4 regions of the Bradyrhizobium sp. B117 genome follow, and region 4 is predicted to be linked to each of the others. Evidence: predicted binding sites of a transcription regulator. Region 4 holds the regulator's gene; each other region holds the start of a gene.

Region 1 (7,951 bases), 3.8 Mb from region 4:
GGCGCGTCGGTTGCGGCAAGGCGGGGCGGTTTGCGCGCGCGCTCGTCCGGATTGTCGGGGGAATCGTGAACCATGGAGCGAATTTAGGTGCTGGGGGTACCGATTTGAAGTTCCGGCCATGCCGTACGCACAGGCTGGCGGCGCAGTTCCGGTAACGCTTGCTTAAGCCTGTTAACAGCGCGGTAACCCGGCTTAACAGGCCTTTAACTTAAAACTCTCGATAAATCCTACGCGAAAAAGTCTTGGTTCCGTAACCATGCGGTGGTCTCGCGCGGCGGCGCGGCATCGCGGGGGACGGCAGTTGCGTTGGAGAGTACCGATGAAGAGGTTCGTCGTGGGCGCAGCCGCGTTGGTTGCAGCCGGCTGGACAGCTTCGGCAGAGGCCGCCGATTTCAATTACGGGCAGCATGCGCCCTATACCGTCAATCAACCGCTCAATGCGTATAGCTGGGCCGGTCCCTATCTCGGCGGCAACATCGGTTACGAATGGGGTTCGGTCGACAACAATCCGGCAAAGCCGTCCGGCTTCGTCGGCGGCGTGCAGGCCGGCTACAATTTCCAGAACGGCCCGTGGGTGTTCGGCGTCGAGGGCGACATCCAGGCCGCCGGCGCCGACGACACGTTCGCGCCGTGGAAGTTCTCCAATCCGTGGTTCGGCACCCTGCGCGGCCGCGCCGGCTATGCGTTCAGCAACGTGCTGTTCTACGGCACCGCCGGCCTCGCCTTCGGCGAGCTGCGCGCGCAGACCTTCGGTTGGACGGAGTCGCACACCAGCGCCGGCTGGACCATCGGCGCCGGCGCCGAAGTCGGCCTCGCGCCGAACTGGAGCGCCAAGCTCGAATATCTCTACATCAATCTGTCGACGAGCCAGTTCGCCATTACAGGCGTGTCAAACGGCTATAGCGCCAGCGTTGTGCGCGCGGGCGTGAACTATCACTTCTGATAGCTGAAGAAGAAAATACCGGACACAACCTCCCGGCCGCTCGCGGTCGGGATTTTTTTTAAGTCAGGCGCGCTAGGAGAGGATGACCAAGTTGACCGCCTTCGGTCCCTTCCCCTTCTTGTCCGGTTCGACTTCGAAAGTAATGCGCTGTCCTTCGGCAAGGTCCTTCAATCCCGCCCGCTCAACAGCGGTGATGTGAACGAAGACATCGCGACCGCCGTCGTCCGGCTTGATGAAACCGTAGCCGCGCTCGCCGTTGAAGAACTTGACCGTCCCCGTCATGGCCATCGGGAAACTCCCCCTCATTGCTCCTCCGTCGCGACGCAGACTCACGTCACGACATGACCGGACCTTACGAAGCCCGGGAGCTGGCCATCCTTTGGCGGACCTCATCGGTCCGGTCGGATCTTTCTTAGGGCCTTCACTCCGCCGCAACCATTCGCGGAAGCGGAACGTAAAGCCAGTCACGCAAACAGCATAATACGGTTCGTTGCAGATTGACTACCGCTCCTGCATCTTTTTCCCAAGAATGCCGGAGTGTTACGGTCGAGGTACCTCTAATCGGAATCTGGCAGCGCCGCCCTGGCCGAGCGGCACTTCCAGCTCGGGCAGGATGGTCTTGAGCTCGCCGTGTAGCGTGTAGGGGGGATTGACAATCAGGAGTCCCGTGGAGGTGAGCGCTGCGCCATCAAGCTGCGGCGCGACACTGAATTCGAGCCGCAGACATTTTCCCGGAGGCTTTGCTGCGGCTGCGAGCCGCGCCACCGATTGCGCCAGCGTGTCGGTGGCGCGGCGGTTCTTGGCCGGATACCAGATTACATAGATACCGGTCGGCCATTTCGCGAAGGCCGTTGCGAAGGCTTCGCCGAGTTTTTCGAACTCGTCCTTGGCCTCGAACGGCGGATCGATCAGCACGAGGCCGCGCCGTTCCTTCGGTGGAACGAAGGCCGGCAATGCAACCCAGCCGTCGAGATCGACCACGCGGGCCTGCTCGTCACGGCGCAGCACGTCGATCAGCGCCTTGCGCGCTTTCGGCTCGAGCTCGCAGGCGACGAGCCGGTCCTGCGGCCGCAGCAGGCCGCGCGCGATCAGCGGCGAGCCCGGATAAGCCTTGAGCTCACCCTTCGGATTGAAGGCGCGGACGATGTCGAGATAGGGCTTCGTCAGCGCCGCGGTCTCGTTCGACAGGCGCGCCTGCATCAGCCGCGCGATGCCGGTCAGCCACTCGCCGCTGCGCCGCGCCTCGTCGCCTTCGAGATCGTAGAGTCCGGCGCCGGCATGGGTGTCGATGACGCGGAACGCCCCCGGCTTGTCCTGCAGATAGGTGAGAATGCGCGCGAGCGCGATGTGCTTGATGACATCGGCGAAGTTGCCGGCGTGGAAGGCGTGGCGGTAGTTCATGGCGGACAGTTACGACATCGCGCGATGAAAGTAACTGCTGTCATTCCGGGGCACGCGAAGCGTGAAGCCGGAATCTCGAGATTCCGGGTCTGGTGCTAACGCACCATCCCGGAATGACGACGAGAGCGTTGTGCCTCAACCACCCCTGATCGGCGGCATCGTCACCTGGTCGCGGCGGCAGGCGCGGCGGTCGGTTTCCTCGCAGGCGCGGAACTGCAGATCCTTGCTGAGGCAGATGCGCACTTCGGACAGCCGTGTCCGGTTGCAGGTAACCGAGATGGCGGCATTGCTCAGGCCTGGATTGGCCTTGATGAAGGCCTCCTCGACCTCCGTCGGCGCCACGGTCTTGGCCTGCGACAAGTCGAGATATTCGGCCGGAATCTTGATCGCGGCGCGCGCCTTGCGGATCGTCTCGAAATAGCTGCGGCCTTCGAGGCCCGAGCAGGTGCCGTGCTTGTCCCACTCGTTGAAGATCAGGCCCGGCGCCGGCATCAGATCGAGCATAGAGGAGACGATGTTGCGGTTCAGCCGCGGCGCCGGCCGCTGGCAATATTCGGGGAAGCCGCTCTCATATTGCGGCCACAGCCCGTGCACCACGAAAGAGTAGGGCCGGCCGCTGCACTGGATCTGGGAGCGCCCGCCGCGCTCCGCCGCCTCTTCGCAGAACGAAGGCGACCATGACAGCGATAGCACATAGAAATCGAATTCGCCGGGCGCGTTCTGCCGCTTGTCCTGCGCCTTGGCGCCGCCGGCCAGCGTGACCAGCCCGGCAGCCAGGGTCAGCGAGATCATCAGGCGGGAGAATGAATGCAATCTGGAATGAAACATGGCGACGCCCCTCAACTAGACTGTGCAGTCAGCCTAGCAGGCGATGGGAACATTTCAAGAACAAAATGGACGCGAGACGCATTCGGCCGCTTGATCGGGCCGAATCGGGCTTCTCGAATTACTGCCTGGCGGCGCGGCAGGCCGGATTGTAGGCCCAGTTGCGGTCGAGCCCGACCACGCACCATTCGACGCCGTTGCCGTAGCTGGCAAAGCCGCCGTCCTCAATGATCGAGAAATGCACCTTGCGCACCTTGCCATCGTTGAGCAAGGCATCGCCGGTGCAGTAGCGGCGCGGAATGTTGTCGGACTGCCAGGGCCGGAACGCGACCTCGTGAACGGCGGCGAAGCCCGTGATCTTCAACGGAGAATTCCAGAACGAGCTTTCCTTCTCCCAGAACTGGCTGGCGATCGTCGGCAGCGCCCTGTCGCAATCGGCGACGGCGCCGTCATAGCGCGGCCCGCTCAGCCAGAAGTTCAGCTCGAGCGGATTGGCGGCCCTGGCCTCGCCGAGCGACAGCGCTCCGAACATGAGGCCGAGCACGGCGGCGAAGCGGAGCGATTTCAGGGGGAGGGCGCGCATGGGCAATCCGGACAGCTGGTCTTGCGAAGGTCGGACGGTGCCGCGAAGGCCGGGCGGGGTCAAGTGCAGCACGGCAACACTTGGCGAGGAGTTGACCGTAAGGGCGCGCCCGGCAGGGCTTCGGTTCTTTTCACTTCCATCCCGGCACCGTAAACTGGCGCCAACCAATTGGAGTAACGGGAATGCGAATCATTGCGGCCGCGGGCCTTCTCGCCCTGGGGATGATGGCGAGCCAGTCGGCGCGTGCTGACCTCCTTCCAGTGCCACCTTTCAAGGGCAACGACACCGGTGGGATCATCGCCTATTCGATGGCGACCCAGGTCGATGCCCGTCAGGTCGCGGTCGATCACTGCGCGCGCTACGGCAAGGTCGTGAAATTCCTCGCGGTGCAGGCCTATGAGGGCGGCTACATCTCGTTCTCCTGCCGCTGGGTGCCCTATGGCGCCGCCGAACGGCCGATCCGCACGCTGTACTGAGGCGTCGTAACGCCGCCTCTCTCAAGCCGGGAGCCTCCAACATGACGCGCAAACTCGCTTTGCTCGGCTCAAGCCTTTGCCTCGTCTTGTCGGCCGGCGTGGCCAGTGCCGACGACCTGCCGGTGCGCAAGGCCGGCCTTTGGGAAATGAAGATGGTCAGGAGCGGCTCGGCGATGCCGGAAATGACCATGCAGCACTGCACCGACGAGACCGTCGACAAGGAGATGAGCAACAACGTCTCCCCGATGGCCAAGCAGATCTGCTCCAGGCAGGACATCAAGAAGACCGCAACCGGCTATGTCAGCGATTCCGAGTGCAACGTCGCCGGCATCAGCACGACCTCGCATGCCGAGATCACGGGCGATTTCAATTCGGCCTACACGGTGAAGACCTCCTCACACGCGCAAGGCGGCGCTGCCGGCCCCGCGGGCCGCGATACCTCCATGACGCTCGAAGCGAAGTGGCTGGGCGCCTGCAAGCCCGACCAGAAGCCCGGCGACATCGTGATGCCCGGCGGTTTCAAGATGAACGTGCGCGACGTCGATAAATTGAAGGCGCTGCTGCCGAAATAGGTGGGCGTAATGGCGCTGACCGGGATCAAGGCGATCGCGTTCGACGTTCAGGGGACCTGCGTTGATTTTTTCCAGCCGCTGCTGCGCGCCGGAGCCGCGATCAATGCGGCCAAGGGGCTCGACATCGATTGGGCGGCCCTGTCGGCGGAGTGGCGCGAGCTCTATCGCGCTTCGATGGATGCCGTGATCGCCGGCCGCCGCGACTGGTTGCGGGTCGATCGCATCTATCGCGAGGCACTGGACAAGCTCGTCGAGACGCGCGGCCTGTCTGATCGTTTTGACGGGGCCGAGCGTGACGCGCTCAACGAGGTCTGGACCAAGCTCGATGCCTGGCCGGACACGATCGAGGGCCTGACCCGGCTTCGCCGGAGATTTTGTACGGCGACCTTGTCCAACGCCGGTATGGCCAGTGTGATCGCGCTGGTGAAGCACGCCGATTTGCCGTTCGACGCGATCCTGACGGCGGAGCTCGCGACCAGCTACAAGCCTGCGCCGGCAGTCTATCAACTCGCCGTCGACTATCTCGGCTATGGGCCGGATCAGATCCTGATGGTTGCCTGCCACAAATATGATCTGAAGGCGGCGCGCGCATTCGGAATGAAGACGGCCTTCGTGCCTCGCCCATTGGAGTTCGGGCCCGACGCTGCGCCCGATGTCTCGCCCGAGAGCTGGTTCGACGTCTATGCGACGAGCTTTGTGGATCTGGCAGATCGTTTGGCGGCGTGAATGTAGAAAGCTGAAGATCGCGATGCCTGAATAGGTGAGATCGTAGCCCGGAAGCCGGTGCGCTCCCTCGCCCCGTTCTTACGGGGAGAGGTGAAAAAGCCAGCTACACCGGTATTCTCACACTCGCCCTCAATCCCCCCATCGGGCTGTCGCCGAGCGTGATGTCGCCGCCATGCGAGCGGGCGATGTCGCGGGCGATGGCGAGGCCAAGGCCCGTGCCGCCTTCGTCCTGGTTGCGGGCGTTGTCCAGCCGCAGGAACGGCTTGAACACTTCTTCGCGCAAGTGAACGGGAATGCCGGGGCCGTCGTCGTCGACGGTGACGGTGAGATAGCGGTGATCGCGCTGGCCGGTGATGGCGATGGCCTTGCCGTAGCGCGCGGCGTTGGTGACGAGGTTGGCGAGGCAGCGCTTGAACGAGGCCGGCTTCACCGTCACCACCGGCAGGCCGTGGAACGCCACCGTCGCGGCGTGGCCGTGGCGCTCGGCGTCGCTGCGCAGCTCTTCCAGCGCCTGCGCCATGTCGGTTGGCTGCGACTGTTCGCCGGAATCGCCGCGGGCAAAGGCGAGGTAATCCTCCAGCATCATTGACATCTCGTCGACGTCCTTGCGCATGCCCTCGAGCTCGGGATTGTCGCCGATCAGCGCCAGCTCGAGCTTGAAGCGGGTCAGGATTGTGCGCAGGTCATGGCTGACGCCGGCGAGCATCGCGGTGCGCTGCTCCATGGTGCGCTCGATGCGCGACTTCATCTCGATGAAGGCGACCGCCGCGCGCCGCACCTCGCGCGCGCCTCTGGGTCTGAAGTTCGGCGCCTCGCGGCCCTTGCCGAAACTTTCGGCAGCGTCGGCGAGGCGCAGGATCGGCTTGATCTGGTTGCGCAGGAACAGCACCGCGACGATCAGGAGGATCGAGGACGTGCCGACCATCCAGAACAGGAAGATCTCCGAGTTCGAGGCATAGGCGGCGCTGCGCTGCGCGAACACGCGCATCACGGCATCGTCGAGCTGGATGCGGATCTCGACCAGGTTGGAGCGACCGACCGTGTCGATCCAGAACGAGCGTCCGATCTGGCGGCCGAGCTGCACCGACAGGGTCTGGTCGAGCAGCGAGAAGAACGGCTTTGGTCCCGGCGGCGGCATGTCGCCGGCGGGCAGGAAATCGACCACGAGGCCGAGGCGCTGCTGCGCGATGCGGCGGATCTGGTCGCGGTCCTTGTCCTGCGGATAGCCCTTGTAGACGTCGATCAGCGCGGCGATGTCCTGCACCACCGCGGCCGACAGGCGGCGCGTCACCGTGTTCCAGTGCCGCTCCATGAACACGAAGGCGACGACCGATTGCAGGATCACCATCGGCACGATCATGATCAGCAGCGCACGGGCATACAGGCCGGTCGGCATCCAGCCCTTGAACGCATTGCCCATCCAGCCATTGGCGGCCGAGACGCGGCCGGCGGCGCTCTTCAGCAGCGTCAGGCCGGTATCGATCGTGCTCATCGCGCGCGCTTCACTGATTTATGGCGAGGCCACCAGGCGGTAGCCGATGCCGCGCACCGCCTGGAGGAACAGCGGATTGGCGGGATCGGTCTCGATCTTGCGCCGGAGGCGGTTGATCTGCACGTCGACGGCGCGTTCGTTGACGCTGCCATTGCCGGTCAGCGCGCTGCGCGGCACGGTCTCGCCCGGCGTTTCCGACAGAATCCGCAGCATCTCGCGCTCGCGGTCGGTGAGGTGAATGACCTCTTCGCCCTGGCGGAGTTCGCCGCGATCGAGATGATAGACATAGGGGCCGAACGCGATCTTCTCGACCGCCCCGGTTTGCGGCGGCGGGGCTGCGCGCTTGAGGATGTTGTTGATGCGCAGCGCCAGCTCGCGCGGCTCGAACGGTTTTGCCACGTAGTCGTCGGCGCCGATCTGCAGGCCCTCGATGCGGGCTTCCGCCTCGTGCCGCGCCGTCAGCATCACGATCGGCACCGAGGAGGAAGTCCGGATGAAGCGGGCGAGATCGAAGCCGGTTTCGCCGGGCATCATGACGTCGAGGATCAGCAGGTCGAAATGCAGGCCCATCAGCTTCGAACGCGCGTCGCCGGCGCTGGCGGCGGTCGAGACGCGGTAGCCTTCTGCGGCGAGGAAGCGCGAGAGCAGATCGCGGATGCGGCGGTCGTCATCGACCAGCAGGAGATGCGGGGCGTCGTCGGCCGGTTGCACCGGCGGTCGTGCGAGCGTGGCAGCGAGCGGCACGGTCACTCCTTGCTGTCTTGATTGACGGAAGCGAAGATCGTCTCCAGCACCTTGTCCGGATCGTCGCGGTCGATCATCGCGCGCAGGAAGCGCTTGACGGTCTCGGCATCCTGCGGCGCCATCTCGGCGAGCGCTTTCGTGATCCGCGTGGTCTGGAGCCCGGCGAGCTTCTGCACCAGCGCCTCGCCC
Region 2 (7,951 bases), 1.9 Mb from region 4:
GACACGGTTCTTTGGCTCGGCGGACAGCCGGTTGGCGAGGATGCAGCCGGCGGTGCCGGCTCCGACGACGATATAGTCAAACTCACCTTCGAGCCGTCTTGGCATTCTGCTTCCACCCAAACAGGCGTCATGCCCGGGCTTGTCCCGGGCTTCCACGCGCTTCCCGTCCTAATACTCAGACGTGGATGGGCAAGACAAGCTGGCCACAAGCCCGGCCATGACGGGAAGACAGAGCTACCCCGGACCCCAAGCAGTTGGGTGGACTCGCGCTTGCATGGTAGACAGTGCTGTATTTTCAACCAAGCTTGAGACCCTCCATGCCAGTTGTGAACCGCGTCGCCGACCTCCAACCCGATATTCAGGCCTGGCGCCGGGACATCCATGAGCATCCCGAGCTGCTGTACGATGTCCACCGCACCGCAGCATTCGTCGCGGACCGCCTGCGCGAGTTCGGCTGCGACGCGGTCGTGACCGGTGTCGGCCAGACCGGCGTGGTCGGCGTGATCAAGGGCAGCAAGCCGGCCGGCGAGGGGCTCAGGGTGATCGGCATGCGCGCCGACATGGATGCACTGCCTGTCGACGAAGAGACCAACCTGCCTTACGCCTCCAAGACCCCCGGCAAGATGCACGCCTGCGGCCATGACGGCCACACTGCGATGCTGCTCGGCGCGGCGCGCTACCTTGCCGAGACCCGTAACTTCGCCGGCGATGCGGTGGTGATCTTCCAGCCGGCCGAGGAAGGCGGCGCCGGTGGTGCGGCCATGGTCAAGGACGGGCTGATGGAGCGCTTCGGCATCGAGCAGGTCTACGGCATGCACAACGGCCCCGGCATCCCGATCGGCTCGTTCGCGATCCGGCCGGGCCCGATCATGGCGGCGACCGACGAGGTCGATATCGTGATCGAGGGCTTCGGCGGTCATGCCGCGCGTCCGCACAAATGCGTGGATTCGGTGCTGGTCGGCGCGCAGGTAATCACGGCGCTGCAATCGATCGTCGCGCGCAGCGTCGATCCCTTGGAATCGGCGGTGATCTCGATCTGCGAGTTCCACGCCGGCAACGCCCGCAACGTCATTCCGCAGACGGCGACGCTGCGCGGCACCATCCGCACGCTGACACCTGAGGTGCGCAAGCTGGTCGAGAAGCGCGTGCACGAGGTGGTGGCGGGCGTGGCGCAGATTACGGGCGCCAAGATCGATCTGCACTACAAACGCAACTATCCCGTCGTGAACAACCACGCCGCGGAGACTGAAGTGGCGACGCGCATTGCGAAGCAGGTTGCGGGCGAAGCCAACGTGCTCGAGATGCCGCCGCTGATGGGCGGGGAGGATTTCGCCTATATGCTGGAAGCGCGCCCCGGCGCCTTCATCTTCTGCGGCAACGGCGACAGTGCCGGCCTGCATCACCCCGCCTACAATTTCAACGACGAGGCGATCGTCTACGGCACGTCCTATTGGGTCAAGCTGGTCGAGGAACAGCTCGCGGCGTCGTAAGGCTCACGTCCGACGCACAAAATGAAAGGGCCCGCGCATCGCACGGGCCCTTTGTCGTTGCGGGATCTGCTCGGCTTAGAACATGCGCGAGAAAATCACGTAGAGCGTGGCCGACAGCATGATCGCGCAGGGCAGCGTCAGCACCCATGCCATCAGCAGGTTGCGGATCGTCGCCAATTGCAGGCCCGAGCCATTGGCCGCCATGGTGCCGGCGACGCCGGACGACAGCACGTGGGTGGTCGAGACCGGCAGGCCGAACACGTCGGCGGCGCCGATCGTGGCGGCGGCGACGAGCTCGGCGGAGGCGCCTTGGGCGTAGGTGAGATGGGTCTTGCCGATCTTCTCACCGACGGTGATCACGATGCGCTTCCAGCCGATCATGGTGCCGAGGCCGAGCGCGATGGCGACGGCGATCTTCACCCAGTTCGGGATGAACTTCGTGGCGGCGTCGAGTGAGCCCTTGTAGGCGTTTAAGGTCGCGACCTCGTCCTTGTTGAGATCGTTTTCCTTGTCCTTCATCAGGAAGCGGATCGCTTCCGAGGTCAGGTACATGTCGTTGCGGGTGTTGCCGACCGCTTCCGCCGGCACCTTGTTCAGCGAACCGTATTTGGCAACCTGATCGCCGACATCCTTCACGAGCACGGCGAGCGAAGGATAGGTGCCCTCGTTGATGTGATGCAGTGCGATGTACTGCGTCACCGCCGGACGGGGATCGCCGATGATGCTGTGGCCGGCGCCCTTGGCCGAGATCACCTTGGAGGCGGCCTCCGAGGTCTTCTGGAATTGGGCGACCTGGGATTCCGGCAGCGCGCGGTTGAGCGCGTAAGCGGTCGGGACGGTGCCGATCAGGATCAGCATGATCAGGCCCATGCCCTTCTGGCCGTCGTTCGAGCCATGCGCGAAGCTGACGCCGGTGCAGGTCGCGATCAGGATGCCGCGGATCCAGAGCGGCGGTGCCTTGTGGCCTTCGGGCGCAGCATAGAGTGCCGGGTTGCGCACGATGAATTTGAGAACCAGCAGCAGCACGGCGGCGCAGATGAAGCCGAACAACGGCGACAGCAGCAGCGCGTAGCCGATCTCGGTGGCCTTGCTCCAGTCCACGCCCGAGGTGCCGTCGCGGCCGCGCATGACGGCATTGGCGATGCCGACGCCGATGATCGAGCCGATCAGCGTGTGCGAGGAGGAGGCGGGAAGTCCGAAGAACCAGGTGCCGAGATTCCAGATGATCGCAGCGATCAGCAGCGCGAACACCATGGCGAAGCCGGCGCTGGAGCCGACCTGGAGGATCAACTCGACCGGCAGCAGCGAGACGATGCCGAAGGCGACCGCACCGGAGGAGAGCAGCACGCCGAGGAAGTTGAAGAAGCCCGACCACATCACGGCGAATTCGGCGGGCAGCGAATGGGTGTAGATCACCGTCGCCACTGCATTGGCGGTATCGTGGAAGCCGTTGACGAACTCGAAGCCGAGCGCGATCAGGAGCGCGACGAACAGGAGGATATAGGGCAGGAAGGTCGTGACCTTGGTGCCGGTCGCGTTGACGTCGACATAGATGCTGTAGGCGACGAACAGCAGGCCCGCGGCGAGGATGCCGAAGAACAGGATCATCGTGAGAGGGTTGAAGCCCTTGTCGAGGTTTGGCCGGGAAGCCGGCTGGATCGGCGTGCCATCGGCTACCGTCCCGTTAAATGCTACATCGGTCATGTTTGAACGCCCCTTAACCTATTGGAAGGGCTATTGTCCGCGAATGATTTGAAGGCTGGATGACAACCTGCGTGCTAACGTCGCTTTCCTCTTCTATTTAAGCGGCGCGGGCAGCTTTCTTCTGCAAGGCGGCGGCGATCTTCAGGTCTTCGACAAAGCGCTGATACTCCAGTACTTTCGCTTCCGGATCGGGCAGCCGCAGCAGATAGGACGGATGCACCGTCACCAGCGCCTTGCGTCCATCGGGCAGGTCTATGAGCCGGCCGCGGGTCTTTCCGATCGGAGTGATCTTGCCGAACACGCTCTGCGCGGCGGTGGCGCCCATCGCGACGATGAGATCAGGCTGGATTGCCGAAACTTCCCGCTCATACCATTGCCGGCAGGCCCGGATCTCAGGTGTGTTCGGCTTCTGATGCAGGCGGATCTTGCCGCGCGGCACGAATTTGAAGTGCTTGACCGCGTTGGTGACGTAGACCTTCTTGCGGTCGACGCCGGCTTCCTCCAGCGCGCGGTCGAGCATCTGCCCGGCGGGTCCAACGAAAGGATGGCCGGCGAGATCTTCCTTGTCGCCGGGCTGCTCGCCGACCAGCATGATGTTGGCGTTCTTCGGGCCCTCGCCGAACACGGTCTGTGTCGCGTCCTTGTAGAGATGGCAGGCGCGGCAATGCGCGGCCTCCTCGCGGAGGGCTTCGAGATCGTCGGCAGCAGGTTTGCGTTTCATCGGAGCCTCCGCCCGCTTCTGAGGCTTGTGCGGATCGGTTGCGGCATTGGCGATCATGGCGCCGGTCATGCGCTCGGCGTCCTCGATCAGGGGTTTAATGATCGAAGCCTCGGGCAGGTTCCTCCAGTATTTCTTCGGCATCTCCGTCTGCATCGCCTTCACCTTCAGCCGGGCCGGATTGAAGATGCTGGCGTAGTAGCGCCGCCAGGTTTCCTCCAGCCGGTCTTCGCCAGGTGCCTCGCTCTTGCTCACGCCCGGCGTGAACGAGAGCGCGTGGCCGTCCCAATGCGCGCAGAGGTCCGGCGTCAGGATCGACCACGGCATGTCGGCAAAGCGTTTTGCGAAAAACGGCGCGGCGAGCTCGACGATGTGATGCTCCGGCTCGAACCAGGCGACGTAATGCGCGGCGCGCTCGCGGCCGATCTCGCGGAAGCGCACGAAGGCATGCATCTTGTGCTCGTCGCGATGAACCGCTCTCGCCATCGCAATGACCTGCGCGACATCGGAGTCGGTCGCGACCTCGATGAGATCGTGATCGTCCTTCAGCCGGAACAGCAGGCGATAGAGGATCGCAAAACGCTCGCCATCGCGATGCAGGATCGCGGCCTGGGCGAGCTCGACGAATTTTGCCGGAACGTTGAAGGTGCCGTCGTTCACCTCGAGGATCGGAGACGGCGCGGGTGGCGCGAACAAATCGGCTTCGCCGCCCTGCACGGCCCAGGTGACATCGGCGGGCTCCACATGATGAAGCACGAGTGAACGCGCCGCTTTGCGCCAGCCGTCGAAATCGGTTTCGGTGTCGAGGATGATGTACTGCATCAGAAGCCAAACCCCAGTTGCGTTGCCTTCGGCTTGAACCGTTCGATCAGCCCGGCCGCATCGAGGCGGTGCGCTGAGGGGCGGTGATCGCTGAGGACGATGAACGGCAGCGCCTTGTTGCGGGGCACATGCAGGCGCGCGAGATCGGAGAGGCGGATCGTGGTGGTGCGGCGCGTCGCGATGATGCGCTCGACCGCCTTGGTGCCGAAGCCCGGCACGCGCAGCAGCTCCTCGCGGCTGGCGCGGTTGACGTCGAGCGGGAAGCGATCGCGATGGCGCAGCGCCCAGGCGAGTTTCGGATCGATGTCGAGCGGCAGCATCGCGCTGTCGTCGACGATCTCGCCGACGTCGAATCCGTAGAACCGCATCAGCCAGTCGGCCTGGTAGAGCCGGTGCTCGCGCAGCAGCGGCGGCTGCACCAGAGGCAAGGCGCGGCTGGCGTCGGGGATCGGGCTGAAGGCGGAGTAGTAGACCCGCCGCAGCCGGTAGGAGCCGTAGAGATTGGCGCTGGTGTGGAGGATGGTGTGGTCGTTCGCGTTGTCGGCGCCGACGATCATCTGCGTGCTTTGGCCGGCCGGCGCGAAGCGCTGCGGTTTTGCTTTCGTCTTCGCGGTGCGGCTTTCCTCGGCCTCGTCGAGCTTCAGCCGCAGCCGGCCCATGGTGCGGCGGATCGCTCGGACATCTTTCTCCGGCGCGAATTGCTGCAGGCTCGTCTCCTGCGGCATCTCGATGTTGATGGAGAGACGGTCGGCATATTTGCCGGCCTCCGCGATCAACGCGTCGTCGGCCTCGGGAATGGTCTTCAGATGGATGTAGCCGCGGAAGTGATGCTCCTCGCGCAGTTTTCGCGCGACGCTCACCACTTGCTCCATGGTGTAGTCGGGACTGCGGATGATGCCGGAGGAGAGAAACAGGCCCTCGATGTAATTGCGCCGGTAGAAGTCGAGCGTCAGCTTGACCACCTCTTCGATGGTGAAGCGGGCGCGCGGCACGTTGGAGGAGGCGCGGTTGACGCAATAGAGGCAATCGTAATTGCAGGCGTTGGTCAGCAGCACCTTGAGCAGCGAGATGCAGCGTCCATCCGGCGCGTAGGAATGGCAGATGCCCATGCCTGGGGCGGTCGAGCCCATGCCCTTGCCGTCGCTGGAATCCCGCTTCTCGGTGCCGCTGGAGGCGCAGGACGCGTCGTACTTGGCGGCATCCGCGAGAATTGCCAGTTTGCGTTGTATGTCCATGCTTGAATCTCTTTGATTCCACTCATGAATCTTTGGCGCGCCAATTCGATTGACTCTTCGGGCGCCGTTAGCTTTATATTAGAACATACCATGAACAAATGAGCCAGCCGCTGGTTCTCTTTTTGAGAGCCACCGGCAATCACCTCTGAAGGAGCGGCGAGCATGAGCAGCGCACGCATCAGCGCGCTTGCGACCTTGCGCGGCCAGATCGAGCGCATCGAGACGGCGGAGGTCGTGCATCATCACGATCGGATCGCGCTCGGCCATGGCGAGGCCGACGCCGCGCTGAAGGGCGGGCTCGCGCGCGCGGCGATCCACGAGGTGTTTTGCGAGGGTCGGCAGGGGACAGCCGCGACGGGTTTTGTCATGGGCCTCGCAGGGCGCGTCTCGGCACAGCGGCCGCTGCTGTGGGTGCGGCAGGATTTTTCGGAATTTGAGACCGGCGCGCTGTCGATGAGCGGGCTCGCCGAGCTTGGCCTCGATCCGCGCCGCGTGGTGATGGTGCGCGCCGCCGATGTCGAGAGCGCGCTGCGCACCTCGGCCGACGCGCTCGCCTGCGATGCGCTCGGCGCTGTGGTGCTCGAGCTCTGGGGCGATGTCAGGCAGTTCGATCTCGTCGCGAGCCGCAAGCTGACGCTCGCCGCGCAATCTTCAGGCGTCACCGGGCTGATGCTGCGCATGGCGGCGCAGCCGCTGCCTTCGACCGCGGAGACGCGATGGATGCTGCGCGCGGCGCATTCGCCGCCGGGGCCAGTATGGAGTGCCTGGGGCGCGCCGCGCTTCGATGCCGAGCTCTTGCGCAATCGTCATGGCCCGTGCGGCCGGTGGATCATGGAATGGAATTGTGATGAGTGCCAGTTCAGTGAACCGTCGACGCATTCTCAGCCTGTGGCTGCCGCGCCTGCCCATCGACCGGATCCAGCGGTTTCTTGGCAGCGCCGGGCTGGGTAAAAACAATAACGAACCGAGCATCGTCGTCATCAAGGACAACAATGCGCTGGTGATCCATGCGCTCGACGAGGTTGCCGAGCATCTCGGCCTGTACATCGGCCAGCCGCTCGCCAATGCGCGGGCGATGTGTCCGGACTTGAAGGTGTTCGACGCCGATGTCGTGGCCGATGCCAAGACGCTCAGCGACATCGCGGACTGGTGCGACCGCTTCACGCCGCTGGTGGCGCTCGATGCCCCGCATGGGCTGTTCCTCGATATCACCGGCTGCGCGCATCTGTTCGGCGGCGAGGCCGCGCTGTTGCAGACACTGGTCCGTGCGCTCGCCCGGCAAGGCTTTGCCGTCAGCGCGGCGATCGCCGGCACCTCCGTCTGCGCGCGCACGCTGACGCGGCAGACTTCAGGCATCGTCGCCGACGGCGGCGAGGCGGCGGCGATCGACCGGTTTCCGGTGTCCGCGCTCGGCGCGGGCGAGGCCATCACCACCGGCCTGCGCCGTGCCGGTCTGAAGACCATCGGCGATGTCGCCTCGCGTTCGCCGAGCGAGATCACGGCGCGGTTCGGCGCCCGGTTCTCCACGCTGCTCGCGCATGCGCTGGGGCAGGGCGATGCGCCGATCAATCCGCGCAAGCCGCTGCCCGACTATATCGTCGAGAAGCGCTTTGCCGAGCCGATCGCAACCGACACCATGATCGCGATGACGCTGTCGCGGCTGGCCGATACGTTGATCGCCTCCATGGAGAAGCAGGGCAAGGGCGCACGGCGCCTCGAAGCCGCGTTCTTCCGCACCGACGGCGTGGTGCGCGCGATCATGGTCGAGACCGGGCGGCCGGTGACGCGAAGCGCGGTTGTCGACCGCCTGTTCCGCGAGCGCCTCGATGCGCTCGCCGATCCCCTCGATCCCGGCTTCGGCTTCGACATGGTGCGCCTGTCGGCGAGCCGCACCGAGATCGTGGTGCAGGAGCAGCGCGATCTCGATGCCCATGTCCACGACAATGACGAGCTTGCCGCCTTGATCGACCGCATCGCCGCGC
Region 3 (7,951 bases), 2.6 Mb from region 4:
GTGATCGGCGAGCTCAGCCCCCATGAGGAGGAGACCGCGCAGGCCCAGCTCTGCAAGGATGAAAATGCCGAAGCGATCCAGCCGGGCGGCCCGATCAATCTCTCGAAATTTTCCGACGAACGGCTGCTGCTGATCGCGGACGCACTCGCCAAAAGCACGTCGCTGGCACGCGACGAGCGGCGCGTCGCTGCGGTCTTCGACGTCATCGAGCCTTTTGCGCGGGAGCTTGCCGAGAAAGGCCGTACGTCGCGGCGACGCAGGGGCATCCTGCAGCTCATCGGCAACGCGCTGCTCGTCCAGCAGCGTGTCGCCGGCCGCGTCGCGGTCGCTGAAAAGCCCGACGCGCTCTGGGAAAAACCGCAGCTCGACCGGCTCTATGCGCGTCTCGAAGATGAGTACGAATTGAAGGAGCGTCTCGACACGCTCGAGCGCAAGCTCACGGTCGTCGCGGAGACCGCCGATGCATTGACCGACATCATCGACACCCAGCGCTCACTCCGCCTCGAAATCGCGGTGGTCGTGCTGATCCTGATCGAGGTCGCGATCGGATGCATCCAGATTTTCGCGGGTATTCACTAACAGCGAGCTGCGCGTTACTGCGCCCTCTCCCCTTGTGGGAGAGGGCAGCACCGCTGGGAGACACAAACTCACTGGGGTGAGGGGTCTGTCTCCGCATGTTCATTCGCAGATGTGACCGCGGATAGAGACCCCTCATCCGGCGCTTCGCGCCACCTTCTCCCACAAGGGGAGAAGGGAAGAACGCATCTCATCACGCTCTATTTGGCTGGATTCGCCGTCGTTCGCAGTATCGTAGGGTGGGCAAAGGCGCGCTCGCGCCGTGCCCACCACCGAGAATTGGTGGGCACGCTTCCGCCTTCGCTCTTCGAGCTACGGCGGACAGGTCGCTTTGCCCACCCTACGATACTGTCCCGGTAGCTTGCAGCACCGAGACGCAATGCCGTGCGATCGTCAGTTCTTCGTTAGTCGGGATGACGAAGACATCCACCGCCGAGGCGCCGGCATTGATCCGCCCGCGGCCCGCGTCATTCGCCGCCGCGTCGATGCGCACGCCGAGCCACGCAAGACGCTCGCCGATCGCGCTGCGGATATCGCTCGCATGCTCGCCGATGCCGCCGGTGAAGACCAGGCAATCCAGCCCGCCGAGCGTGGCCGTCATCATTGCGACCTGCTGCGCCGCACGAAGCGTGAAGAGATCGACCGCTTCCCGCGCCGCCGCCTCGTGGCTCGCGAGCAGCGTGCGCATGTCGGCCGAGATGCCGGAGACGCCGAGCAGACCCGACTGGTGATAGAGCAGGTGCTGGACGTCTTCGCCGGACATCTTCTCGTGCTGCTGCAGATAGAGCAGCAGGCCGGGATCGATCGTGCCGCTTCGCGTGCCCATCACGAGGCCGTCGAGCGGCGTCAGCCCCATCGTGGTATCGACGCTGCGGCCATCGCGCAATGCGCAGAGGCTCGCGCCATTGCCGAGATGCGCGATGACGATGCGCCTCGTCGCGAGCTCCGGCGCGATTTCCGCGAGGCGGCCGGCGACATATTCGAACGACAGGCCGTGGAAGCCGTAGCGGCGGATGCCGCGCGCCTCGAAGCGCCTTGGAATGGCAAAGCGGCTCGCCGGCGGCGCCATGCTGTGATGGAAGGCGGTGTCGAAGCAGGCGATCTGCGCGAGGCCGGGCCTGATCGCTGCGATGGTGCGGATCGGCTCCAGGCATCGTGGCTGATGCAGCGGCGCGAGCGGCGTCAACGCCTCCAGCCTTGCATAGACACCATCCGTCAATTCGACCGGGCCTGAATAATCCGGCCCGCCATGAACGATGCGGTGACCGACAGCGCGTAAGCGATGACCGCCAAAACGATCCTCGACGAAGCCCAGCACATCGGTGAACAGATCGCCGCTGTTCGCCTCAGACGCCTCCTTGTGCGTCTCGAACAGGTCTTCGCCCGCAGGGCTCTTCACGGCGAGCCGGGGCTTTGCCTCGTGTTCGTCGAGCAGGCCGTTGCAGAGCAGGGTGGGCTCGGCCGCGGAGATATCGAACAGGCCGAACTTGATGCTCGACGAGCCCGAGTTGAGAACGAGAACCGCATCGGACATGGGGCGTCAATCGCCGGCCTCGGCCGGCGTGTTGCCGCCGGCGCGGTCGGGCCAGACCCAGTCGCGCACCTCAGGCATGTCCTCGCCGTGCTCGCGCACGTAACGCGAATGCTTGATCAGTCTGTCACGGAACTGCTGCTTCACCTGCGCGGCCTTGGTCGCCAGGCCCGGCACGCGTTCGATCGCCTCGATGGCGAGGTGATAGCGGTCGAGCCCGTTGAGCACGACCATGTCGAACGGCGTCGTCGTGGTGCCCTCCTCGGCAAAGCCGCGCACATGCATGCCGGCATGGTTGGTGCGGTTATAGGTGAGGCGGTGGATCAGATACGGATAGCCGTGATAGGCGAAGATCACAGGCTTGTCGCGCGTGAACAGGCTGTCGAAGTCGCGGTCGGACAGGCCGTGCGGATGCTGCTCGCTCGGTTGCAGCGTCATCAGGTCGACGACGTTGACGACGCGGATCTTCAGGTCCGGCAGCGCCTTGCGGAGGAGGTCGACGGCGGCAAGCGTCTCGAGTGTCGGCACGTCACCGGCGCAGGCCATCACGACGTCGGGTTCGCTGTCGGCGCCCTCATTGCCGGCCCAGGTCCAGATGCCGATGCCGGCATCGCAATGTGTGGCGGCCTCCTGCATCGACAGCCATTGCGGTGCCGGCTGCTTGCCGGCGACGATGACGTTGATGCGATTGTAAGTGCGCAGGCAGTGATCGGCGATCCACAGCAGCGTGTTGGCATCCGGCGGGAGATAGATGCGGACGATGTCGGCCTTCTTGTTGGCGACGAGGTCGACGAAGCCGGGGTCCTGATGGCTGAAGCCGTTATGGTCCTGACGCCAGACATGCGAGGTCAGGAGATAATTGAGCGAGGCGATCGGGCGCCGCCATGGCAGATGCCGCGTCACCTTCAGCCATTTGGCGTGCTGGTTGAACATGGAATCCACGATGTGGATGAAGGCCTCGTAGCAGGAGAAGAAGCCGTGGCGGCCGGTGAGCAGATAGCCTTCGAGCCAGCCCTGGCAGAGATGCTCGCTCAAGACTTCCATGACGCGGCCGTCCTGCGCGAGATGCACATCGTAAGGCTCGATCGGCTCCATCCAGACGCGTTCTGTGGCTTCGAACACCGCGTCCAGCCGGTTTGACGCGGTTTCGTCCGGGCCCATGATGCGGAAATTGCGCTCTTGCGCGTTGAGGCGGACGACGTCCCGCAAGAATTTGCCGAGCTCACGCGTCGCCTCTGCAGTGACGCCACCGGGTTGCGGCACGTCCACGGCAAAACTGCGGAACTCCGGCAGCTTCAGCTCCTTCTTGAGCAGCCCGCCATTGGCGTGCGGGTTGGCGCCCATGCGCCTGTTGCCTTCGGGCGCCAGCGCCTGAAGCTCGGCGATGAGCGCGCCGTTCTTGTCGAACAGTTTTTCCGGCTCGTAGCTGCGCATCCACTCTTCGAGAATCTTCAGATGCGCCGGGTTCTCGCGACAGCTCGCAACGGGCACCTGATGCGCGCGCCAAAAACCTTCGACCTTCTTGCCGTCGACCTCCTTCGGCCCGGTCCAGCCCTTCGGGCTGCGCAGCACGATCATCGGCCAGCGCGGCCGTTCAATCGTCTTGCGACCGTCGCGGGCGCGCTGCTGGATCGAGCGGATGCTGGCGAGCGCGACGTCGAGCGCGTCCGCCATGGCCTGGTGCATCAATTTGGGGTCGTCGCCCTCGACGAACAGCGGCTCGTGGCCGAGCCCGCGGAAGAGATCGCGGATCTCGCTGTCGGGCATCCGCCCGAGTACGGTCGGGTTGGCGATCTTGTAGCCGTTGAGATGCAGGATCGGCAGCACCGCGCCGTCGTGGGCGGGGTTCAGGAACTTGTTCGAATGCCAGGACGCTGCGAGCGGGCCGGTCTCGGCCTCGCCGTCACCGACTACGCAGGCGACGATCAGATCGGGATTGTCGAAGGCCGCGCCGTAGGCGTGCACCAGCGCATAACCGAGCTCGCCGCCTTCGTGGATCGAGCCCGGCGTTTCCGGCGCCGCATGGCTCGGAATGCCGCCGGGGAAGGAGAACTGTCTGAAAAGTTTTCGCAATCCCTCCGCATCGCGCGCGATATCCGGATAGATCTCGCTGTAGCTGCCTTCGAGATAGGTGTTGGCGACCATGCCCGGGCCGCCATGCCCGGGCCCGCAGACATAGATGATGCTGAGATCAAGCGCGCGGATGACGCGGTTGAGATGGGCGTAGATGAAGTTCAGCCCTGGCGTCGTGCCCCAATGGCCGAGCAAACGCGGCTTGATGTGCTCGGGCCGCAGGGGCTCTCGCAGCAGCGGGTTGTCCAAGAGATAGATTTGCCCGACGGAGAGGTAGTTCGCGGCGCGCCAATAGCGATCGAGCAGATCGAGGTCGCTGCTTGCGGCGGCCGATTGTTGTTGATTTGTCATGTTCATGCCGACCTTCACCCAGGGATCGTCACCAACTTTGTTCCGGCGCGATCGATCCCTGGGCGGCATCAAACGGGATCGCCTCGACAAGCGTGTTGCGCGAGGTCAAAGCCGCGCGCCCGAAGTTTGGGCGGCTACTGTGCATGGGGTTGTTTTCGAGTTTTTTGTTTGTGTTCTTGATTTGTTCCTATGTCGTGCTATCTTGGCTGCATGAGTCCAGCATCCTCTCATGCTCTCAAGCACCCGCCGGTCACGGCGCCCTCCGAGCCGGCGGGTGCGGACTCTGATTTTCCCCAGCTTGGCGCCGCCATCGACCGTGCGCGCAGGCGAGGGCGGGGCGCCCAGTCCAATGCCAGCGGCCGTTATGAGGCCGAGGCCCGCGTCGCCTTCGACGATGGCTGGCAGAGCCTGGAAGATCTGCCGCCGTTCAAGACCTCGGTCGCGGTCGACACCTCGCGCAAGGTGATCACCCGCAACGATTCACCCGACATCGGCTTCGACCGCTCGATCAATCCCTATCGCGGCTGCGAGCATGGCTGCGTCTATTGCTTCGCGCGGCCGACGCATGCCTATCTCGGCCTGTCGCCGGGGCTCGACTTCGAGTCGAAGCTGTTCGTGAAGCCCGAGGCGCCGGCGCTGCTCGAGAAGGAACTCGCCGCGCCCGGCTACGAGCCGCGGATGATCGCGATCGGCACCAACACCGATCCCTATCAGCCGATCGAGCGCGAGCGCAAAATCATGCGCGGCATTCTCGAAGTGCTGGAGCGCACCGGCCATCCCGTCGGCATCGTCACCAAATCGGCGCTGGTGGTGCGCGACATCGACATTCTCTCGCGCATGGCGAGGCGCAACCTTGCCAAGGTCGCGATATCGGTCACCTCGCTCGATCCGAAGCTGGCGCGCACCATGGAGCCGCGGGCCTCGACGCCGCCGAAGCGGCTGGAGGCGCTGAAGCAGCTCTCGGACGCCGGCATTCCCACCACCGTGATGGTCGCGCCCGTGATCCCCGCGCTGAACGATTCCGAGATCGAGCGCATCCTCGATGCCGCCGCCCATGCCGGCGTCAAGGAGGCCTCCTATGTGCTGTTGCGGCTGCCGCTGGAGGTGCGCGATCTCTTTCGGGAATGGCTGATGGCCAACTATCCGGACCGCTATCGTCACGTCTTCACGCTGATCCGCGACATGCGCGGCGGCCGCGATTACGATGCGAAATGGGGCGAGCGGATGAAGGGCACCGGACCGATGGCCTGGACCATCGGCCGACGCTTCGAGATCGCCTGCGACAGGCTTGGCCTCAACAAGCGGCGCTCGAAGCTGACGACGGATCACTTTGCCAAGCCGAAGCAGAACGGCGAGCAGCTCAGCCTGTTCTGATCGGGAAAGGGAAGACGCGTCGCATGAGCAAAGATCTCCCTCCGCCGGTGCCGCGGCTTACCGTTATCACGCTGGGCGTCAGCGACATCCGCGCCAGCATCGCCTTTTACGATGCGCTCGGCTTTGCGCGCCGTCTGAAGGCAACCGGCGAGGCGGTCGCATTCTACGATACGGGCGGTCCGGTGCTCGCGCTGTATCCCTGGGATCAGCTCGCAGCCGACGCCAAGTTACCTGACGATCCGAGGCCATCGACCTTCCGCGGCACGACGCTTGCCTGGAACTGCCGGACACGCGAGGAGGTCGATGCCGTGCTGGCTTTCGCCCTTGGCAAGGGCGCGGCTCCGCTGAAAGCGGCGCATGAGACCGATTACGGCGGCTATTCCGGCTATTTCGCCGATCCCGACGGCCATCCCTGGGAAGTGGTCGTCGCGCCCGGCATCGAGGTCGGCGAGGATCGGCGGGTGCATCTGGCGGAGTAGGACGGGTCTGAATAACGGGAATTGCGTGGGGTTCCCGGTTGCGCTCGCCGGATCGCTTGCGCACGATCCCGGCCATGATTCGGGACAAGTCCGCCAAGAAGCCGGCCAAAGACGCGCCCAAGCCGAGCGCCGCTGCGAAGAAGGCCGCGCCCGGCAAGGCGGGCAAGACCTCTGCCGTCAAGGCGCCTGCCGTCAAGGCCGCGCCGGTCCTGCCCGGCAAGAAAGGCATCATCGCGATCGCGCCGCCGAGCTTCCGCCGCGAGCGCGCGCTGATCAAGCGCGGCATCTGGCCGGTCGCGGGCTGCGACGAGGCCGGCCGCGGGCCGCTGGCCGGTCCCGTGGTGGCGGCCGCGGTGATTCTCGATCCCGACCGCATCCCGCGCGGCATCGACGATTCCAAGCGCCTGACCGCCGAGGAGCGCGAAAGACTGTTCGACAAGATCTGCGCCACCGCACAGGTCTCGGTCGCCGTCGCCTCGCCGTCGCGAATCGACCGCGACAACATTTTGCGCGCCTCGCTGTGGGCCTTGAAGCGCGCCGTGGTGGCGCTGCCGGAAGCGCCCCGCCACGTCTTCGTCGACGGCCGCGACCGCCTCGACACGCCTTGCGACTGCGAGGCCGTGATCGGCGGTGACGGCATCGTGCTGTCGATCGCAGCCGCCTCGATCATCGCCAAGGTGACGCGCGACCGCCTGATGTGCGCGCTGGCGCAGGACTGCCCCGGCTACGGCTTCGAGCAGCACAAGGGCTATGCCGTCCCCGAGCATCTCGACGCCCTCGATCGCCTTGGCCCCTCCATCCACCACCGCAGCTTCTTCGCCCCCGTCGCGGCGGCCCGTGCCAAGCACATGCCCTGGACCGTCGAGCCGGTGCAGGATCTGTTCACGGTGGCCGAGGTCGAGGTGCAGGTGGAAGCGAGTGTGGAAGTCGATATCTCCGCGAATCTCTAGGGGCCTGGCCCGCAGCCTCCGAATCGTCATGGCCGGGACAAGCCCGGGCATGACGACGTGTTGTGCGTGTGCCCTCGCGCCTAACTCCGTAAGAACGGGGAGAGGGAGCAGACCGTCGTTGCCACAGCGCGCTGCGCCCATTATCAAAACAGGTGTGAGCGAATAGGGCCGGCTGGACGGGTTGGCTGCATCTTTCGGACGTTGCATGCGGTTTACCTCCCTGGTCATCGAGCTCATTCGCGCCCGGCCGCGGCTGATTGTGTGGATCGCCGTGCTGCTCCAGGCTTTGATGTGGCTGTTCGTGGCGCTGGCGTTCTATCGCAGCCCGCCCGGGAGCCTCGCGACGCTGCTGGCGTTCGGCCGCGAATATCAGGTCGGTACGGATCTGGGGCCGCCGCTGCCGATCTGGCTCGCCGATATCGCCTATCGCGCCGCCGGCGGCCACGTGTTCGGCGTCTACGTGCTGGCCCAGCTCTGCGAGATCGCGACCTTCATCGCGCTCTATCATCTCTCCCGCGCCGTGGTCGGCTCGCAGCAGGCGGTGCTCGCCGTGCTCCTGACCATGACGGTGCTGGCCTTCTCTTCGCCCGCGCTCGATTTCGGCCCGCTGGTGCTGG
Region 4 (7,951 bases):
ATCCGGCCCTTCAGCTCCGCCGGCACGTCCTGGAGAATCTCGATGTCGGGCGCGATGCCCTGGGCCTGGATCGAGCGGCCCGACGGCGTGTAGTAGCGCGCCGTGGTCAGCGCCAGCGCGCCATTGCCGGCGCCGAGCGGGATGATGGTCTGCACCGAGCCCTTGCCGAACGAGCGCGTGCCGATGATCGTCGCGCGCTTGTGATCATGCAGCGCACCGGCCACGATCTCCGAGGCCGAAGCCGAACCGCCATTGACCAGGATCACGAGCGGCTTGCCCTTGGTGAGGTCGCCGCCATGCGCGGTGAAGCGCTGGGTCTCTTCCGGATTGCGGCCGCGGGTCGAGACGACCTCGCCACGCTGGAGGAACGCGCTCGACACCGACACCGCCTGGTCGAGCAGGCCGCCCGGATTGTTACGCAGGTCCATCACATAGCCCACCAGCTTCTCCTGCGGGACCTGCTTGGAGATCGCGGCGATCGCCTTCTTCAGCCCGTCGGTGGTCTGCTCGTTGAACGAGGTGACGCGGATATAGCCGATGTCGCCATTCTCGACGTGGAAGCGCACCGGGCGCACATGGATGATCTCGCGCGTGATCGCGACGTCGAGCGGCGCATCCGCGCCCTTGCGTACGATCGTGAGCTTGGTCTTGGTGTCGACCGGCCCCTTCATCTTGTTGACGGCCTGCTCGAGCGTCATGCCCTGCACGGCCTCGCCGTCGATCTTGCTGATGAGGTCGCCGGACATGATGCCGGCCTTGGACGCCGGGGTGTCGTCGATCGGCGAGACCACCTTGACGAGGCCCTCCTCCATCGTGACCTCGATGCCGAGGCCGCCGAACTCGCCGGAGGTGGTCTCCTGCATTTCGGTCCAGGCCTTGTCGTTCATGTAGCGTGAATGCGGATCGAGCGATGTCACCATGCCGGTGATCGCGCCTTCGATCAGCTTGGAATTGTCGGGCTTCTCGACATAGCTCGCCTTCACGCGCTCGAAGACCTCGCCGAACAGATTGAGCTGCGAATAGGCATCATCCGCGCCCGCTGCGGCCCGCGCCGCCCATACGCCAGCCTGGGGGCTGGCTACCAGAAGGGTCAGACACGCTCCGGTGAGCGCGCCCAGGGGGAACAGCAGGGATTTCCGCATGGAGGGCCTTCTTAGCTGGCGGTTCTCTGGAGGCTGGAAGCTGCCATGCAAATGGCGATCCAGCCAGCTTCTCACAATACCATTCAGGTTTCTTGATGGCCGGGCTGCCACGCCAGCGGGTACACGGTAAAAATCCCTTCGCCCTGAGCTAAACTTTTGGCAACGTTCCGAAATGGTTTCACGCAAAGCGGAATCGGTTGGCCAGGCCATGCCTCGCAGCTATGCGATCTTAGGATGGTTTTGCAGGTCCGGACGGGCTAAGGCGATGAGACAAGGCTTCAAATTCTCGGGAGGATAACAATGAATGAAGCACCCCGCATCCGGCCGGAACGGAACGTCGAGCTCGGCGCCAGCAACGAGCCGTTCCAGAATCTGCACGAATTCGTCCGGAAGGCGCGTGCCAACCTCAACCAGAATGCCTGGGACTACATCGTCGGCGCCGCCGAGACGGAGACCACGATGCGCCGCAACCGCATGGCGCTGGACGAGATCGCCTTCCGCCCGCGTGTGCTGCGTGACGTCCGCAAGGTGGACGGCTCGGTCGAGCAGTTCGGTCGCAGGATGCGCCTGCCGGTGGTTCTGGCCCCCGTCGGCGCGCTCGAAATCTTCGACCCCGACGGTGCGGCAAGCGTTGCACGCGCGGCCGGCACCTTCGGTGCGGCGCATATGCTGAGCTCGGTGTCGGAGCCCGGCCTCGAGAAGACCGCCGAGGCCGCCCCCGATGCGCTGCGCCTCTACCAGCTCTATGTCCGCGGTGACGACGCCTTCGTCGCCGATGTCGTCGGCCGCGCCGAGAAGAGCGCCTATGCCGCGTTCTGCCTGACCGTCGACACCGCCCATTACAGCCGTCGCGAACGTGACATCGCCAAGCGCTATGTTCGCGAAAGCCGCCTGCGCGCCACCGGCGGCGATTTCCAGAAGGGGCTGGAGTGGCGGACCGTGAAGATGATCAAGGACAGGTTCAAGATACCGCTGATCCTGAAGGGCATCGCCACCGCCGAGGATGCGCTGATCGCGCTCGACCATGGCGTCGAGTGGATCTACGTCTCCAACCATGGCGGGCGCCAGCTCGATCATGGCCGTGGCGCCATGCATGTGCTCCCTGAGATCGTCGATGCCGTGAAGGGCCGCGCCAAGATCATGGTCGACGGCGGCTTCTGCCGCGGCACCGACATCGTCAAGGCGATCGCGGCGGGCGCGGACATGGTCGGCATCGGCCGGCTGCAATGCTGGGCGCTGGCGGCGGCCGGCGAGGCCGGCGTCACGCGCATGCTGGAACTGCTGGAGGACGAGGTGCTGCGCTGCCTCGGCCTGCTGGGCGCCACCTCCTTCGCCGAGGTCAACAAATCCTGCCTGCATCCGGCGACCGCGACCAATGCGCCAAGCGTGTTCAGCGCATTCCCGCTGTTCGACCACGACCCGTACCGATACTGAGGATAAGGATGCAGGTGACCTCGCTCTCTCCCGGCAGCGCCGATGCGCTTTTGTTCGATCTCGGGCGCGTGGTGCTCGACATCGATTTCTCCAAGGCGATCGATTGCTGGGCGGGGCACGCCGGCTGCAAGCCCGAAGCCATCGTCGCGCGCTATGTGCGCGACGAGGCCTACCGGCTGCACGAGGTCGGCAAGATCACCGACGAGGACTATTTCGCCTCGCTGCGCAACTCACTCGGGATCGGCATTTCCGACGCCCAGTTCCTGGAAGGCTGGAACGCGATCTTCGCCGGCGAGATGCCTGACATAGCCGAGTTGCTGCCGCGCGCGGCGAGGCAAATGCCGCTCTACGCCTTCTCCAACACCAACCGGCCGCATGTGGACTATTTCTCGAAGGAATACGCCGATCTGCTCGGCCATTTCCGCGAGGTCTACCTGTCCTCCAGCATCGGCCTGCGCAAACCCGATGCGGAAGCTTTCGACCATGTCGTCGCCGCTATCGGCGTGCCAGCCAACCGGATCGTATTTTTCGACGATCTTGCCGAGAACATCGAGGGAGCCCGCGCCCGCGGCCTGACCGCGGTGCATGTGACCTCGCCAACCGCCGTCGGGAACGCCTTGAAGGCGCTCGGGGTTTAACGTCCGGTGCCCAGGGGGCCTGGAACTAATCTGACGCAAAATGAGGAACCAAATCACTTTGTGCAATTTTGTACAGAGTTCCCGGAACGAATACGGGCTTCCGGACTCATAAGTCCGTTGGGAATTCTACATCGGGCTTATCGTCGTGTTGGGCAAAACCTACCTCACCAAGCAGGCCTCGCTGCTGATGAAATACGCCAGAACCACCTCGGATTCTGAGCTCTCCGCCAAGCTGATCAGCAAGGCCGCCGACCTGAAATCGCAGGCCGATCCGCTGCCCGACAAGGATCAGAGTCCCAAAGCGCCGGACGTCAGTCCGGACGAGCCGCCGGGGAGTTGACCGATGCTGGCCGTGGCTCTCGTCCTTCTCATCCTCGCCATGGCCATCCTCGTACCGGTCTGTCTGGCCTTCTGGATCATGCCGCGGCGGATTTGACGTCTGTCCTTCACTGCAGAGCGGATGAATCCTCCTGCGTGAGCGCCTTTTTGCCTCAGCGCCTGCACTCGGCTAGAACTCTCGCCGCCGATTTGCCCGAACGGACGCAGCTGGAGTTCTCACCCGTGGCCCTGATGCCGGTTTCTGACGCGCTTGCCGCGGTGCTTGCCGGCGCAGAGCCGCTGCCTGAAGAAACGGTCGCGCTCGACCAAGCCTTCCACCGCGTGCTCGCCCGCGACGTCGCGGCGCGGCGCACGCAGCCGCCGCAGGCGATGTCGGCGATGGATGGCTATGCGGTGCGTGCGGCCGATGCCGCGACAATCGATTCCCAGCTCACCGTGATCGGCGAGGTCGCGGCGGGCCGGCCGTTTGCGGGATCGGTCGGCGCCGGCGAAGCCGTGCGGATCTTCACCGGCGGCGTCGTTCCCGACGGGGCCGACGCAGTCGTGATCCAGGAGGACACAGTTGCGGATGGGAGGCGCATCACGATCAAGGAAACGGCCGTGACGGGGCGACACATCCGCCCGGCCGGCGTCGATTTCCGCGCGGGCGACGTGCTGCTGCGCAAGGGTATCCGGCTGACCGAGCGCGACCTCGCGCTCGCCGCCGGCATGAATCACCCGCTTCTGCCCGTCCGCCGCCGCCCGAAAGTCGCGATTCTCGCCACCGGCGACGAGCTGGTGATGCCGGGCACCACGCCTGGCCCCGGCCAGATCGTCTATTCCAACGGCTACGCCCTGCACGCGCTCGCCCGCAGTGAGGGCGCCGATACCGTCGATCTCGGTGTTGCCGCCGATACCCTGGACGCCACCACCGCGGGCATCCGCCGCGCCCGCGAGAGCGGCGCCGACATCCTGATCACCACCGGCGGCGCCTCGGTCGGCGACCACGATCTGGTCCAGCAGGCGCTGAAGGCCGAGGGCATCGCGATGACGTTCTGGAAGATCGCAATGCGGCCCGGCAAGCCGATGATGCATGGACACCTGGCGGCGATGCGCGTGATCGGCCTGCCCGGCAATCCCGTGTCATCCTATGTGTGTGCCTTCCTGTTCATGGTGCCGCTGATTCGCGCGCTGTCGGGCCGTTCCGCGATTCACCATCGCCGCGAGCGCGCGGTGCTCGGCCGCGATGTCGGCGCCAACGACCAGCGCGAGGATTATCTGCGCGCGCGCCTGGAAACGCGCGACGACGGCACGCTGATCGCCCTTCCCGTCAATCACCAGGATTCCTCGCTGCTTGCGAATCTCGCTGCGGCACAGGCACTTCTCGTGCGCGCGCCGTTCGCGCCGAAGGCCGAAGCCGGCACACCTTGCGAGGTGCTGCGCCTGCCGGTCTGAACGCGCAGGCCACACGCGTGGCGCGAACTTTGTCGCGTTCACGGTAAATTAAGCAGTTGCGGAACATGTATCGAACATATAGTGTCCGTTCATGATTTGTTTCGAGCATGCAGCGGCTTATCGCTGAATTCATCGTCTCGGAATCGAACGACATCAACCGGGGGATTTTGGTCGAGATGTTAACGCGCAAACAGTACGAGCTCCTGCGGTTCATCAGCGAGCGACTGAAGGAAAGCGGCGTGCCGCCATCCTTCGACGAGATGAAGGACGCGCTCGACCTGCGCTCGAAATCAGGCATCCATCGCCTGATCACCGCGCTCGAGGAGCGCGGCTTCATCCGCCGCCTGCCCAACCGCGCCCGCGCCATCGAGGTGATCAAGCTGCCTGAGCTGCAGGCCGCCGCCGGCAATCGTCGCGGCTTCACGCCGAGCGTCATCGAGGGCAACCTCGGCAAGGTCCGCACGACCTCCAGCCCGCCCGCGGACGAGGGCGAGCGTCCCGTCGCGGTGCCCGTGATGGGCCGTATCGCGGCCGGCACGCCGATCGAGGCGTTGCAGACCCGCAGCCACACCATTAGCGTCCCGCCCGACATGCTCGGCTCTGGCGAGCACTACGCGCTCGAAGTGCGCGGCGATTCCATGGTGGAAGCCGGCATACTCGACGGCGACATGGCGCTGATCCAGCGCAACGAGAGCGCCGACACCGGCGACATCGTGGTGGCGCTGATCGACGACGAGGAAGCGACCTTGAAGCGCTTCCGCCGCCGCGGCGCCTCGATCGCGCTCGAGCCCGCCAATGCGGCCTATGAGGTACGCATCCTGCCGCCGAACCGGGTCAAGATTCAGGGCAAGCTGATCGGGCTTTATCGGAAGTACTGATACCGGAAGTACTGAGCGCGCTGTCCGCGCGCTTCGATCGGCATCGCCGACCAGAGATCGGAGCGGATGATTGTCCGCTCGCGCTGGATAGTCTTTCTGGTTTCGCGCAGATTATCCGGCCCCTCCCCCGGCGCTACATCCTCGCCACACCGCACGAAGCAGCACGGCTTCGGCTGCGAAGGTTCGAGGAGACCTCATGCGCAAGATCATCCTGAGCACAGTAGCCGCGGTGCTGGTCGCAGCATCAGCGTCGCAAGCCGTTGCCGCACCATCGCACCGCCATGTCCGCAAGGACGTGGCCAAGGAGACTGCAATGAGCGAGCAAGTCCGAAACGCGCGCAATGCGCTGACGCAAACGTCACAAGCGGTCTGGCCAAATTCCGGCTGGTCGGCTCCGGCTGGCCGCTGATACCCCCACCGAATGCACGAAAGCAGACTTTGTTCCCAGCGGATTCGGGAAAGATAATGTGATCGCACGCTGCGGCAGCGAGCCGCAGATTTGCCTACAACCGCGCAGACGCTATTATGCTTCCACTCTGATAGAGGCCTGCGCCTCGTAAGACAGAGGCACGGGTTGCTATCTCCGCATGAGGAGCACCCACGATGTGTGACTACAGCCTGCATGCCGTCGCATCGCGCCCTGCCGAGGTCGGCGAGACGATCGTGACGACAACGTTCCGCGGCACCTCGACGCGCGGCTTTGCCTCCGCGGCCGATCCGACCGTCGCGGTCTGCCTGCTGCCGGGAACGGAGCTCGCCTTCGCCGACAACGTCCGCTACGACAATCGCTGGATCTGGACGCGCACCGTCAATTCGCGCGTCGGCAAGTTCGGCAAGATCGATCCGCACATTCCCGATCGCCATCATGACGCGATCGAATTCCCCGACGGCAAATACGTGCTGGTGACACAGCTCGTCGAAGGCCAGCAGGCAACCGTGCTGCAACTGCCCGTGACCCAGCCGCTGAGCGAGCGCGAGCACAAGCCGCAGGTCGGTGTCGACAGCCGGCCGACAACGCCGCGTCTGCCGATCGGTTGAAATAGATCCTAGTCCTCCGCCGCAAGGTCGGCCTCCGACGGTGTTGCGTCCCGGACGCGCGGAGTTCCAGACGGTGGCAAGAGGGTCAGTTCGGAAACGCCCTCGCCGGCAGCAGCCGGCGACCAGGGGCGATTTGCGCCCCTCGCTTTCACCGCCAGCACCGCAAATCCCTCACCAGCTTGTGTCAGCGCCAGCGCGCCCTGCCTCGTCAGACGCTGCCGGTCGACCACCATCGCCGCGCAATCCGGCGGCGCGGGCCTTGCCGTCACCACCAATGCAGCGCGACTGCAATCATCCGCCAGCGCGTCGATCCGCAGGGACAGCGCCACCAGCCGCCCGTCGGCGAGCGGCGTGACGCAGCCGGCCTCGTCGCATGACACGCCGTCAGCCAGCGCGGCACTGCCGGCGTCACGCACATCGGCGTCGGCAGCCAACCATTCCTTGAGCAGAAAACCGTCCTTGCTGGCCCTGATCAGGTGCAGGTGCCCGTCCCGCCCCCGCACCGCGACGCTCTGGCCGTCCCCGGCAATTAAAATGTCCGGTTGGCGTGCCGACAGGCCCCAGAGGATCGCCGCCAGCAGCACCACGGCGCCGGACCAGCGCAGCGGCGTGCGCAACAGACCCATCACGATGACCCCGAGGCTCGCCGCAATCAGCGGGCCTATGCCGAAGGCGGGGATGCTGCCGACAGCGCCCGGCAGTCCCGCTACCCAGCGCGAGACCGCAATCATCCAGTCGATGCCGATCCCCATCAGCCACCAGAACACGGCGTCGAGCCCGAACGGTGCCGCAAGCAGGCCCAACAGCCCGGCCGGCATGACCAGCGCCGAGACCACCGGCATCGCGCCAAGATTGGCGAGCACGCCGAACGGCGTGACGCGGTGGAAGTGGAAGGCGGCGTAGGGCGTGGTCGCAAGCCCCGCGATCAGCGAGGCCAGGAACAGCATCGCGATCTCGCGCCCGCCCCACAGCGCGATGCGCGCGGTCGTGGAATGATCGGGCGAGGCAAACAGGTTCGGCATGCCGATCTGCACCAGCGCCACCAGCC

Evidence for each region. Region 4 encodes LexA, which represses DNA repair genes until DNA is damaged. Its sites were predicted from a motif close to TGTTCNNNNTGTGTTCNG; they were not measured.
Region 1: a site for LexA is predicted at 3,218-3,235, ahead of AAFG16_RS06000 (ribonuclease T2). Genes of this name have one in related genera too.
Region 2: a site for LexA is predicted at 6,049-6,066, ahead of AAFG16_RS33750 (DNA repair protein). Genes of this name have one in related genera too.
Region 3: a site for LexA is predicted at 4,703-4,720, ahead of AAFG16_RS37070 (PA0069 family radical SAM protein). Genes of this name have one in related genera too.

The regions. Positions count from the first base shown of each region.
Region 1 covers NZ_CP152414.1:1,237,791-1,245,741, forward strand. Annotated here, with positions in the region: gene uvrC (excinuclease ABC subunit UvrC) at 1-74, opposite strand, end outside; gene AAFG16_RS05985 (outer membrane protein) at 320-943, shown strand; gene AAFG16_RS05990 (cold-shock protein) at 1,016-1,231, opposite strand; gene rlmJ (23S rRNA (adenine(2030)-N(6))-methyltransferase RlmJ) at 1,484-2,344, opposite strand; gene AAFG16_RS06000 (ribonuclease T2) at 2,480-3,172, opposite strand; gene AAFG16_RS06005 (hypothetical protein) at 3,291-3,752, opposite strand; gene AAFG16_RS06010 (hypothetical protein) at 3,935-4,228, shown strand; gene AAFG16_RS06015 (DUF3617 family protein) at 4,270-4,800, shown strand; gene AAFG16_RS06020 (haloacid dehalogenase type II) at 4,810-5,526, shown strand; gene AAFG16_RS06025 (ATP-binding protein) at 5,630-7,018, opposite strand; gene AAFG16_RS06030 (response regulator transcription factor) at 7,037-7,768, opposite strand; gene AAFG16_RS06035 (MarR family transcriptional regulator) at 7,765-7,951, opposite strand, start outside.
Region 2 covers NZ_CP152414.1:6,947,375-6,955,325, reverse strand. Annotated here, with positions in the region: gene AAFG16_RS33775 (GMC family oxidoreductase N-terminal domain-containing protein) at 1-105, opposite strand, end outside; gene AAFG16_RS33770 (M20 aminoacylase family protein) at 318-1,490, shown strand; gene AAFG16_RS33765 (inorganic phosphate transporter) at 1,566-3,194, opposite strand; gene AAFG16_RS33760 (UdgX family uracil-DNA binding protein) at 3,292-4,734, opposite strand; gene AAFG16_RS33755 (putative DNA modification/repair radical SAM protein) at 4,734-5,969, opposite strand; gene AAFG16_RS33750 (DNA repair protein) at 6,132-6,920, shown strand; gene AAFG16_RS33745 (DNA polymerase Y family protein) at 6,817-7,951, shown strand, end outside.
Region 3 covers NZ_CP152414.1:7,642,525-7,650,475, reverse strand. Annotated here, with positions in the region: gene AAFG16_RS37085 (RMD1 family protein) at 1-579, shown strand, start outside; gene AAFG16_RS37080 (acetate/propionate family kinase) at 917-2,110, opposite strand; gene AAFG16_RS37075 (phosphoketolase family protein) at 2,117-4,531, opposite strand; gene AAFG16_RS37070 (PA0069 family radical SAM protein) at 4,742-5,905, shown strand; gene AAFG16_RS37065 (VOC family protein) at 5,929-6,384, shown strand; gene AAFG16_RS37060 (ribonuclease HII) at 6,459-7,334, shown strand; gene AAFG16_RS37055 (glycosyltransferase family 39 protein) at 7,540-7,951, shown strand, end outside.
Region 4 covers NZ_CP152414.1:5,018,173-5,026,123, reverse strand. Annotated here, with positions in the region: gene AAFG16_RS24660 (S41 family peptidase) at 1-1,142, opposite strand, end outside; gene AAFG16_RS24655 (alpha-hydroxy acid oxidase) at 1,443-2,576, shown strand; gene AAFG16_RS24650 (HAD family phosphatase) at 2,585-3,214, shown strand; gene AAFG16_RS24645 (hypothetical protein) at 3,360-3,554, shown strand; gene glp (gephyrin-like molybdotransferase Glp) at 3,776-4,987, shown strand; gene lexA (transcriptional repressor LexA) at 5,164-5,865, shown strand; gene AAFG16_RS24630 (hypothetical protein) at 6,062-6,274, shown strand; gene AAFG16_RS24625 (hypothetical protein) at 6,469-6,903, shown strand; gene AAFG16_RS24620 (ComEC/Rec2 family competence protein) at 6,912-7,951, opposite strand, start outside.